One region of the Sutcliffiella sp. NPDC057660 genome, then DNA from elsewhere that is predicted to be linked to it. Evidence: a T-box and tRNA genes for the amino acid it is inferred to sense, from the RefSeq annotation. Region 1 holds a T-box; the other regions hold tRNA genes.
What was found. The T-box of region 1 lies ahead of argS (arginine--tRNA ligase). A T-box ahead of a tRNA ligase gene usually reads a tRNA of that ligase, here a tRNA-Arg.
Positions count from the first base shown of each region.

Region 2: it has a tRNA-Arg gene. The T-box ahead of argS (arginine--tRNA ligase) is inferred to sense a tRNA for this amino acid. The anticodon was not compared.
Region 3: it has a tRNA-Arg gene. The T-box ahead of argS (arginine--tRNA ligase) is inferred to sense a tRNA for this amino acid. The anticodon was not compared.

Region 1 is NZ_JBHVHV010000003.1:94,435-98,019, reverse strand. It holds gene ACFVAD_RS03760 (alpha/beta fold hydrolase) at 1-776, shown strand, start outside; gene ACFVAD_RS03755 (hypothetical protein) at 820-1,137, opposite strand; gene ACFVAD_RS03750 (aspartyl-phosphate phosphatase Spo0E family protein) at 1,430-1,624, shown strand; T-box leader at 1,677-1,874, shown strand; gene argS (arginine--tRNA ligase) at 1,927-3,585, shown strand, end outside.
Region 2 is NZ_JBHVHV010000010.1:154,727-158,311, forward strand. It holds gene ACFVAD_RS13300 (tetratricopeptide repeat protein) at 1-581, opposite strand, end outside; tRNA gene ACFVAD_RS13305 (tRNA-Arg) at 1,312-1,388, opposite strand; gene ACFVAD_RS13310 (metallophosphoesterase) at 1,674-2,177, opposite strand; gene ACFVAD_RS13315 (XTP/dITP diphosphatase) at 2,188-2,790, opposite strand; gene rph (ribonuclease PH) at 2,793-3,560, opposite strand.
Region 3 is NZ_JBHVHV010000001.1:59,963-63,547, forward strand. It holds gene ACFVAD_RS00300 (glutaredoxin family protein) at 37-279, opposite strand; gene rpoN (RNA polymerase factor sigma-54) at 296-1,741, opposite strand; tRNA gene ACFVAD_RS00310 (tRNA-Arg) at 2,095-2,172, opposite strand; gene clpP (ATP-dependent Clp endopeptidase proteolytic subunit ClpP) at 2,566-3,147, shown strand.

The DNA of each region.
Region 1 (3,585 bases):
CTTATGCTACTACAAGGGATAATGTCGATATCTACTACCGTCTTATTGGAAGTGGATCCCTCACACTTGTCTTTATTCACCCTCCAGGAATGGGGCACATTACCTTCACCCAACAGCTATCATTGGCTAAGAGATATCGGTTATTGCTACTGGACCTGCGAGGAAATGGAAAAAGCGGCAGCAATCAAAAGAAGATTCACTTCCCATTACTCGCTCAGGACATTTACGATGTTTGCCAGCAGTTGGAACTGAATAGATTGATATTGATAGGCTATTCAAATGGCGCATCCATTGCCATGGAATTTGCCATCACTTACCCAAGTCTTGCAAAGGGGCTCATACTAGTTGGGGCTTTCCCTAAAGTTAATTCCTCCCTATTATTTGGAGAGTTTCTTCTTGGCATTCTTGCGGCAAAGCTTCATGCTGTACCGCTTTTGGCAAAAGTTATCGGAAATGCCCACGCCTACACAAAGGAATTCGGAATGGAACTTGAAACTTACATAAATAAAACAGATGCCAATATTCTTTCTCAGATGTATCAAGAGGGAATGAGGTATGATTGCACAACAAGAATCGCTGATATCAAAGCACCGATTCTGCTTGTTTATGGACAAAGGGATTACTATGTCCACCACTATCAGAATGAATTCAAATCTTTCCACCCCGAGACGCAAGTCATTTATATCGGAAAAGCCAAACACCAGGTTCCCACAAAATTCCCGGACGAATTCAATGCCGTTGTACACTCTTTCATCAGGAAAATTACTATTCCCTAAAAAAGCAAAGACCTCATGCAGTTAGCATATGGTCCATGGATACTTATTTTGTAGGAATAATTATTTTTTGTATTTCAAGAGCCTTTGCTATGTGAATCTTACTTTGAACGCGACTGGTTGCATATGGGAATAAACAATTATGCGCAATTCTCATCCTCGTTAATGTGGTCTGAAGCGTTGCTTGGGCATCCTTCTCACGGCCCAATTGAATATTGGTCATATCCACCATGGCACGAAGGACATTTTCAAGTGCTTTCCTGAGCTGGTCCTGCTGCAGCCCTGCCCCGTCTTTTACCAATAGCCTAACCATTTCATTGGCGTACACATTCATTTTTTCCATACTCTCCACTTTCGTTTTCATCGCACAATCCCCCTTGGCTCATTGTATTTGCAACAAAAACTTACTATACCATTATTTTTTTCTAGACTTCTAAATCATTTTTCGCCGATGCCTTCCCCAATCCCTGCCTCTCGACAAAAGAAGTGAAGAACTTACCTTTTTCGAGTTAACCATCCCTTATTTAAAGATGTACAATATATGCCTCTTTTCGTTTAACGAAGTTTTTTACGATAATACCTCCTTTTTACACATAACCTATTTTCTTACAGTTCATTTTCCTTTATAATGGGATATATCGTTAGAGGGAGTGAACATGATGAAACTTATACAACTTGCAGTAGAAAAAAAGCGCAATCAGATGATGCAGACTGCTAAAAAAACAGGTTTAACCTCTAATGAAACGATAAAATTAAGTCAAGAACTGGATGAAATGATGAACATTCTCATTCCTCCAACAATTGATTTTACAACTGATCAGCGTACAAGGAAAAACAATCTCAAGCGATAATACCTATTGAAACTTTAATAAAAACCTTTATAATTAATTAAAATTCATGTAAAAGCCATTAATGAAAAAGAGAGTAGCTTATCGGCGGGACAATAGCGAGTTAGGGACGGTGGAAGCCTAATGCGATGCGATAAGGGAAGCGCACTTTGGAAATGGATCAGGTTTATCCCCTTTAGCGGATAAAAGAGGCTTTTCATTTTGGGAAAAGCAATAAGAGTGGTACCGCGGGATTACAAAGCTCGTCTCTTCATTAAGTTGAAGGGACGGGCTTTTTTATATTTTCAAAAAGGAGAGTGTTAGTTATGGACATCAAACAGATGATAGCTGAATCCATTCAGCATGCATTTCCGGAACTGTCGATTGAACAGATTGCCAGTAGAATCGAGAAGCCAAAGTACGCACAGCACGGAGATTATGCCTTCCCGGTATTTGACCTTGCCAAATTAAAAAAACAGGCACCACCAGCCATTGCAACGTCCCTTTCCTCCATGATTCATCATCCATGGGTGATGAAAACGGAAGCAGTTGGCCCTTATGTCAATTTCTTTTTGCAGAAAGAAAAGGTCCAGAAGGAAATTGTTTCAACCATTATTGCTTCGGGAAAAGATTTTGGAAACCTTCAAATCGGGAAGGGAGAAAACGTTGTACTCGACCTTTCCTCCCCCAATATCGCCAAGCCATTCTCCATGGGACATCTGCGATCCACGGTTATCGGCAATTCACTGGCAAACATTCTGGAGAAATGTGGCTATCAAACGGTCCGCATCAACTACCTGGGAGATTGGGGTACTCAGTTTGGAAAGCTTATTGCCGCCTATTTAAAATGGGGGTCAGCGGAAGCCGTCCGGAAAAACCCAATACCTGAACTATTAAAATTGTATGTGAAGTTCCATCAAGAAGCCGAAACCGATCCGTCATTGGATGACGAGGGACGGCTATGGTTCAAAAGATTGGAGGACGGAAATGAGGAAGCATTGGCCCTGTGGAATTGGTTTCGCGAGGAGTCTCTCCATGAATTCCAGCGAATCTATGATCTGCTCGGCATCGAATTTGATTCCTTTAACGGGGAAGCTTTTTATAACGATAAAATGGAGGCTATCATCAATCGTTTAAAAGAGTTGAATCTATTAACACTCTCGGAAGGTGCCGAAGTGGTCGAACTGGATGAAAGCCTGTCCTTGCCTCCATGCTTGATCAGAAAATCGGACGGCGCAACACTTTACGCAACCCGGGATCTGGCTGCCGCCTTTTATCGGAAAAAGGAGTATAACTTCGCAAAAGCTCTTTATATCGTCGGCCAGGAGCAGACTGTCCATTTCCAACAAGTAAAATCTGTTGTTCAAAAAATGGGAGAACGCTGGGCAGAGGATATGCACCATATCCCGTTTGGCCTTTTATTGAAGGATGGTAAGAAAATGTCCACCCGGAAAGGAAAAATAATACTCCTGGAAAAAGTGATTCAAGAGGCCATTGAACTTGCAGAAAGCAATATTGCAGCCAAGAATCCTCATCTACCGAACAAGCAGGAGGTTGCAAGACTTGTGGGAGTCGGCGCCATCATCTTTCACGATCTGAAAAATTTCAGATTGAACTCCATTGAATTCTCATTGGCAGATATGCTCAAATTTGAAGGGGAAACCGGCCCTTATGTACAATACACCCATGCCCGGGCATGTTCCATTTTAAGAAAAGCCTCCTGGTCTGCTCCAGGGCATGCTCCATCACAAGGACTTAATGATGACTATTCCTGGAATCTTTCAAAATTACTATATGAGTTTCCGGGGACATTGACGAAAGCTTGTGAGGGTTTCGACCCATCCATTATTGCAAAGTATATTGTGGATGTTTGTCAAAGCTTCAACAGTTGGTACGGCCATCAGAAATTCCTGACAGAGGATGAGGAAAAAGGGAGTAGACTTTCATTAGTGTATGCTACGACACTCGTTATCCAGGAAAGCTTA
Region 2 (3,585 bases), on a different contig from region 1:
TCGATGTCAGGAAGATACGGACGAATATGCATCTGCTTTAATTGTTGAATGATTTCATACTGTTTTTGCAGTGTGCCGCTATGTAGACTTTCGATGGGAAAAGTGTGCGAATCATCGTATATTACCGGAGCTTCCTTTTCCTTATCCTTTGCTTCTTCCTGCCCTGGGAGCATTTTTCTCGCAAATTCCAGCAGCTGATAAAAGTTCTGTGCATACTGGGCGGGGATTCTATCTTCCTCTAAAATCGCCTCAATCGTATTCTTCACTTCCCCATACTCTTTCAGCTGAATAAGGATAGTAATATAGATCTGGAGGATGTGAAAGTAATCCCCTATGTCTTCCCTCAGCATTTTCTTACAGCGGTTCTTCGCCTCGGCAAGCTGTCCAAGTTCCATATAACAGACAATCATCCCTAGCTCCACTTCTGCATAGGCATATTCATTTTCTCTTGCTTGTTCAAACAGCGCAAGCGCCTCGGAAAACTTCTTTTCCTTCATTGTGTTCATCGCTTTTTCCAATAATCGCTGTTTAAGATTCGGAAACTTTACAACCTTCTTTATCTGTTTCGGTTTGTTTGTCATATGTATTTTTCCATCCTATTTTTTTGTGGAAATATTTGAAACAAGTGTATCAATGTTTAGTTGGGAGTACAAGTGAAATGGGAATGCCTTGTACATACCATTCGAGATGGATGGGTTTCTTTTTCTTAGTGTTTTTGCATTCTTTGTTGCTATTTAGATAAATTGTACCCATCAAATGTAGCCCGTTGATTTCCGCTGCGGACACAAGATTCGCCGGGGAGGGATGGGAGCCTCCTCGGCTTCGCCTGTGGGGTCTCCCATGCCCTCTAATCTCCCACAGGAGTCAAGTGTCCTCCGCTACAATCAACTCACGGGTTAAACACTATTTGCTATTAGAAAGAGTCTTAAAACAAATTAAATTCGCTATTGAAATGAAAAATTGAGATAAAATGCAATTTTTGTTCCTTTAGTAAGGTAAAATTTTTACTATAAGTCACCCCTGTTGGTTGGAGTGCAAGGCGTGAGACTCCTGCGGGAGCAGCGTGTCAAGGGAGACCCCGCAGGCGCAAGGCGACGAGGAGGCTCCCGAGGCCGCCCTGGAAAAGCGAACGCCTGGAACGGAGACCAACAGGGTGTTTAATGTTGACATCTCATCTTTAGCCATGCCCTTTTCTTAAAGCAACAATCTAAAAAAAGAGCCTATTCATCAGACGAAAAAACACCACATACAATTTTATCAGCACTCAAAGAATAAGTGCTCATAAAAACGTACATGGTGCTTTAGGTAAAATGGCGTCCCAGGAGGGATTCGAACCCCCGACACACGGCTTAGAAGGCCGTTGCTCTATCCTGCTGAGCTACTGGGACTTAATTAAATGGAACTTACTTTTCAAGTTGTCGTCCCGATTTTCAGGGAGACTAATCAGGATGTATTAAAATCGGTACGCTGTAGTATTTCAAGGAAGCATATTCGATCGTGCTCTATCCTGCTGAGCTACTAGGACAAGTTAATGTCACAAGAAATATTTACTAATTATCATCAGCGACAAGATTTATTATATGAGATAGGGATTCTAAAGTCAACACTTTTTCAAAAACTTTTCTTATATAACTTTTAAAGTGAAAAAAGAGAGAGAAGTGGGGCTCCCCTCTCTACTTGTTGAAGGTATGAGAGGATAATCTCTCTCCCTTTTCATTATAGTAGTGTACGAAAAAGTCCAGATTTGTTTCTTCTATTATAGCATAGGTTTTATCACGTGTCATACGTGGCAAGCTGATGCTGCCAGGATTCACAAAGAGGATTCCCCCTGTATATTCCGCACCCGCGATATGTGAGTGGCCGAAGCAGACAATATTTGCTTCCTCCTCTTCTGCAGCATACTTGATCGGCATCAAGGAGGATTTCACCTGATGAAGGTGACCATGGGCAATAAAGAAGCGATTACTTTCAACTTCTTTGATTAATTGCTGTGGATAACCACTATCGAAATCACAATTTCCCCTAACCGCGTAAAATCCTTCCATTACCGAGCTGTCCGATGGCAATTCGGAATCCCCACAATGAATGAAATGCTCCACCTCATCTTGGTGGCGGGCCTTCAGCTGCTGCAGGACATCTGTTTGTCCATGATTGTCACTGACAACTAATACTTTCATCCTCTCACTCCTATTTTGTGAGAAATAGATCATCCCACTTATTGGTTAATTGCTTGATAGCATTCCCTCTGTGGCTGATTTCACTTTTTTCCTCTTTGGAGAGCTGTGCCATCGTTTTCCCTTTTTCTTCTACAAAGAATACGGGGTCGTAGCCGAATCCATTTTCACCAATAGGCTGATGTGTAATCTTCCCTTCACAGGTCCCACGGACAGTATGATTATTTCCTGAAGGCTGCACGATTGCCAGTACGCATACGAATCTTGCCGTTCTTTTTTCATCAGGTACATTTTCCAGCTTCCCTAACACCTTCAGATAATTTTCCCTGTCATTTTTATTAGTACCCGCGTACCGTGCTGAGTACACACCCGGTTCACCGTTCAGGGCATCCACTTCCAACCCGGAGTCATCGGCAAGAACGGTTTTGCCCAGATATTCCGCTACCGCAGATGCTTTTAGTAGGGCATTTTCCTCAAAGGTTGTCCCTGTCTCTTCCACTTCCGGAATCTCTGGGAAATCTGCCAATGATTTAACTGCGATTCCTTTTGGTTCAAGGATTGTTTGAAACTCCTGAACTTTTCCGGGATTGTTCGTCGCGATGATAATCTCCTGCATGCTCATAGTCCTTTCACTTCCTCTTTTGATATTCCAATGTTGTCAGCAATCGTGCCAAGGGCCTGCTTTTGGCATTCTACCAGCTGAAGCATCCCTTCTTCTGCAAGGTCCAATAGCTCATTAAGCTGTTTTCTGGAAAAAGTGGCTTCCTCTCCAGTTCCCTGCAACTCTACAAAATCCAACGATCCTGTCATGACAACATTCATGTCCACTTGTGCTTTTGAATCTTCTATGTAATTCAAATCGAGAATCGGCCCAACTTGCGCATCGATTCCGACCGATGTAGCTGCCAAATAATCAGTGATTGGCAGAGCTTTGATTTTTTTCGCCTCCACAAGTTTTTGGAAGGCGAGAACCATCGCCACGAAGGCACCTGTAATCGATGCGGTTCTTGTACCACCATCGGCTTGGATCACGTCACAATCAATCCAGATTGTCTTTTCTCCGAGTTTCTCCAAGTCCACCACTGACCGCAGCGCCCTTCCTATCAGACGCTGAATCTCCATCGTACGGCCTGATACTTTTCCTTTAGTGGATTCACGCATCGTTCTTTTTTCCGTTGCTCTAGGAAGCATGGAATATTCGGCTGTTATCCACCCTTTTCCCTGTCCTCGCATAAACGGGGGTACTCGATCCTCGACGGTAGCAGTACAGATAACCTTTGTCTCCCCAACTGTGATCAGGACGCTCCCCTCCGGATGGGTTATGTAATGAGGGATGATTTGAATTTTTCTTAATTCATTTTTATCTCTTCCATCTACTCTCGGCATATTCTAAACTCCTTTTCTATAGTAG
Region 3 (3,585 bases), on a different contig from region 1:
ATTGTAACAAAGGTGAAACCCTTATGCAACTAAGGTCTATCGGTTTTTTTCAAGTAAACGCTTTCTTATTTCTTCTTTGTTTATGATACCGTAACCAAGCATTTCTCCATCCAATTCCACCACCGGAATCATGATCTGATATTTTTCCAGCAAGGCATCGTCCTGATAGATATCCACTTCTTCTATTGTAAAATCCATCTCGCTCTGCAGCTCCTGGAGGCGAACTTTTGCCTTCTCGCAAAGCGGGCAGTCCACTTTTGTATAAAATTTCAGGTTCACATCTCTTACACCCTTCTCAATCGTAGCGTTTTCTCATCGAGGAGCTTGGGATGTTCAATAGATCCCTATATTTCGCGACCGTCCTTCTAGAGATAGCTATATGATACTGCTTTTGGAGGAGGTTTGTCAGCTGTTGATCGGACAAAGGCTTCTGTTTATCCTCCGCCTTTACCAGTTCCTCCACAAGCTGCTGCACTTGCTTGGTTGATTTTTCTTCATCATATTGTCCTGTCAGGCTCTGGCTAAAAAAGTATTTCAGTTCAAACAGTCCGTATGGCGTCTGTACATATTTCTCCTTTGTCGCCCTGCTAACCGTCGACTCATGTACGTTAAGGCGTTCTGCAATATCTTTAAGTGTCAGCGGCTTCAAGAAGGATGGCCCGTTCAGGAAAAAGGACAGCTGTGCCGACACAATCTCTTCCATTACTTTAACAAGGGTGTGCTTGCGATGCTCGATGCTCTTGACGATCCATTGACATTGCTGGAGCTTCTCCTGAAGATAAGCATCCACTTCTGTTTGTGAAGAGAAGCTTGATTTGTATTTTTCGTTAATCGCAATCTGCGGCACGATCTCCTCATTCAACGAAACGATGAACTGATGATGGAGCTGCTGTACAATCAAGTCAGGAATGATATACCTTGGCTTTTCCATTGTTTCATATAGATTCCCCGGTCGTGGTTGGAGCTTCACGATTTCATCATGAACCTCCTGAATCTCCTTTAAACTGATTCCATGCTTTTTCGCCAAGGTCTTCCACGCTTTTTCAGCAAAAAGGGTGAAATCTTCCTCCAGGATTCTTTCTGCGAGATGTAAACGCTTTGGTAATCGTCTCAGCTGAAGCAGCAGACATTCCTTTAAATCCCTAGCTCCGATCCCTGCAGGCTCCAGGCTTTGAATGCTTTTAATGGCCTGTTCAACCTGTAGAGTTGAAACCCTTAGCTGCTGTGCAATTGTTTCGGCTTCTTCCTGCAAGTATCCGTTCGCGTCTATATAATCGATCATACGTTTTATGATTTGGAGTTCGTTTGCTGGCAAACAGCTATCTAAGAGTTGATGCTCTACATGGTGATGAAGGGTTTCTCCGTGCCTGCTGAAGTTCTCGATTGAAAAAGCCTGTTTTGCCCCTGTTGTGCTGCGCTGTCTAAGGCGCTGAACGCGTGAAGCGGCAAACTCCCGTGGAGCCTCCAGTTCCTTCAGCTCTAAAAGGGGGTTTTCCAGAGATTGCTCTTGCAGAAAATCAAGCAGCTCATGCGAAGAATACTGCAGCAACGTTATGGCCTGCTTCAACTCCTGCGTCATCGCAAGCTTCAGCGTCTGTTCCTGATACAAACCTACAGATTGCTTCATTCCCATTCTCCCTTCTGTCCTTACCTTCATTTTGTCAGTCTTCAGGTGCAACCGTCCGTTGCCCCACTTGGTTTTCAGTGTTTCAGTCAGAAAACGGACGCTGGCACCTATCATCACTTTTGCCTTCTTGTAAGCGCATACTTATTGTACATGAGAAACCCGATAATTTGTATCGAAAAATGTTGGAAGCCCTGCATCCCCCTATAACTATACGCCCACTTCAAAGCGGCAATGCAGAGAAGCGGGAAATAACATCTTATTGTAATAAAAGAAAGGGGCCTGACCCTCAGCGCTTTAAAGCGCTGAGGGTCAGGCCCCTGTTGTTATGTAAACAAATAGAAAACCCAGTGTGCCGACACTGGGTTGAAAGTTAAATGTTTTTCACGGCGCTTGTCCGCTACATGTAATATCGTAACATAGGTTTTTGCATGAACCCAGCTGTAAGTTTTTCCAGCCGTATGTAAGGTTGGCGCGCTCGGAGGGATTCGAACCCCCGCATGACGCGGTACCGGAAACCACCGCTCTATCCCCTGAGCTACGAGCGCATGAAACTTTTACGTGCTACCGATATTATAGTCTATACTCCTCAAAGTTTCAAGACAATGTTCGTTATAGTCCTATATTAATATTTCCCCCTTTATCCGACACCGTTTCCGGATTCCACTAAAGTGAGGTCCCCTTTAAACCATTTTCAAGTTTAATTCCCTCCCAGAATGGATATCATTATTACATGGAGAAAAATAGGTTTTTTTGCGATGGTTTTTATTTGACCATTATTGACCTTATATGTATGATAAAAGTACATAAAGTTTATGAAATACCTGCTGATTGATTTAGGTTCCCTAAGATTACTGTAACACTTTTTTTGTTGCGGAATTTAATACATAAGAACCTAGCAAAACTCAGGTTATTACCTAATTTAAAGGAGGAAAAGTGAGATGAACTTAATTCCTACAGTTATTGAACAAACAAGCCGTGGAGAGCGTGCATATGACATCTACTCCCGTCTTTTAAAAGACCGCATTATCCTACTTGGAAGTGCAATTGACGACAACGTGGCAAACTCCATTGTTGCTCAGCTACTATTCCTGGCTGCGGAAGATCCAGAAAAGGATATCTCGCTTTATATCAATAGCCCAGGCGGATCCATTACTGCCGGTATGGCAATCTACGACACAATGAACTTCATCAAGCCGAACGTCAGCACGATGTGTGTAGGTATGGCGGCTTCCATGGGAGCATTCCTACTCTCTGCAGGTGCTAAAGGCAAACGCTTTGCGCTACCAAGCTCTGAAGTCATGATCCATCAGCCACTTGGCGGTGCACAAGGCCAGGCAACGGAAATCGAGATCGCTGCAAAACGCATCCTATTCCTACGCGAAAAGCTGAACACGATCCTTTCCGAAAACACAGGCCAGCCGATCGAAGTAATCTCACGCGACACAGACCGTGACAACTTCATGACAGCTGAAAGAGCGCTTGAGTACGGATTGATTGATAAAGTTATTAAAAATAACTAATAGTTAGTTGAAGAACCCTGATTCGAATGGATCGGGGTTCTTTTACGTATTATCACCTTGTATATTTCGGTCGTGATTACTGCAGACTACCAATTACGCCCGGAAATTTCATTTTTCGCCCGATTTATCGGACTTTGCGCCCGAATTTTTATTTTTGCGCCCGAAAACCACTGCCTTTCGCCCGAAGAGAAGCCACTTTCGCCAGCTTCCACTTTTTTCCAGCGTCGGTATCCTCTCGGTAACTATGTTTTTCAATAAAATCACGCATTATCCTCGCATTCCATTTTTTAAACAAACGATTGTTTCACAACTCCCCGCAACTGCTCAACCACGTGTCGCAAAACTTCCCCAAACAAATTAACTTTTAAAAAAGGATTTCCAGTATAATACTCCGCCTCAAAAGCGGCTACACCAGCCCAAACAAAAAAAGGACACCAT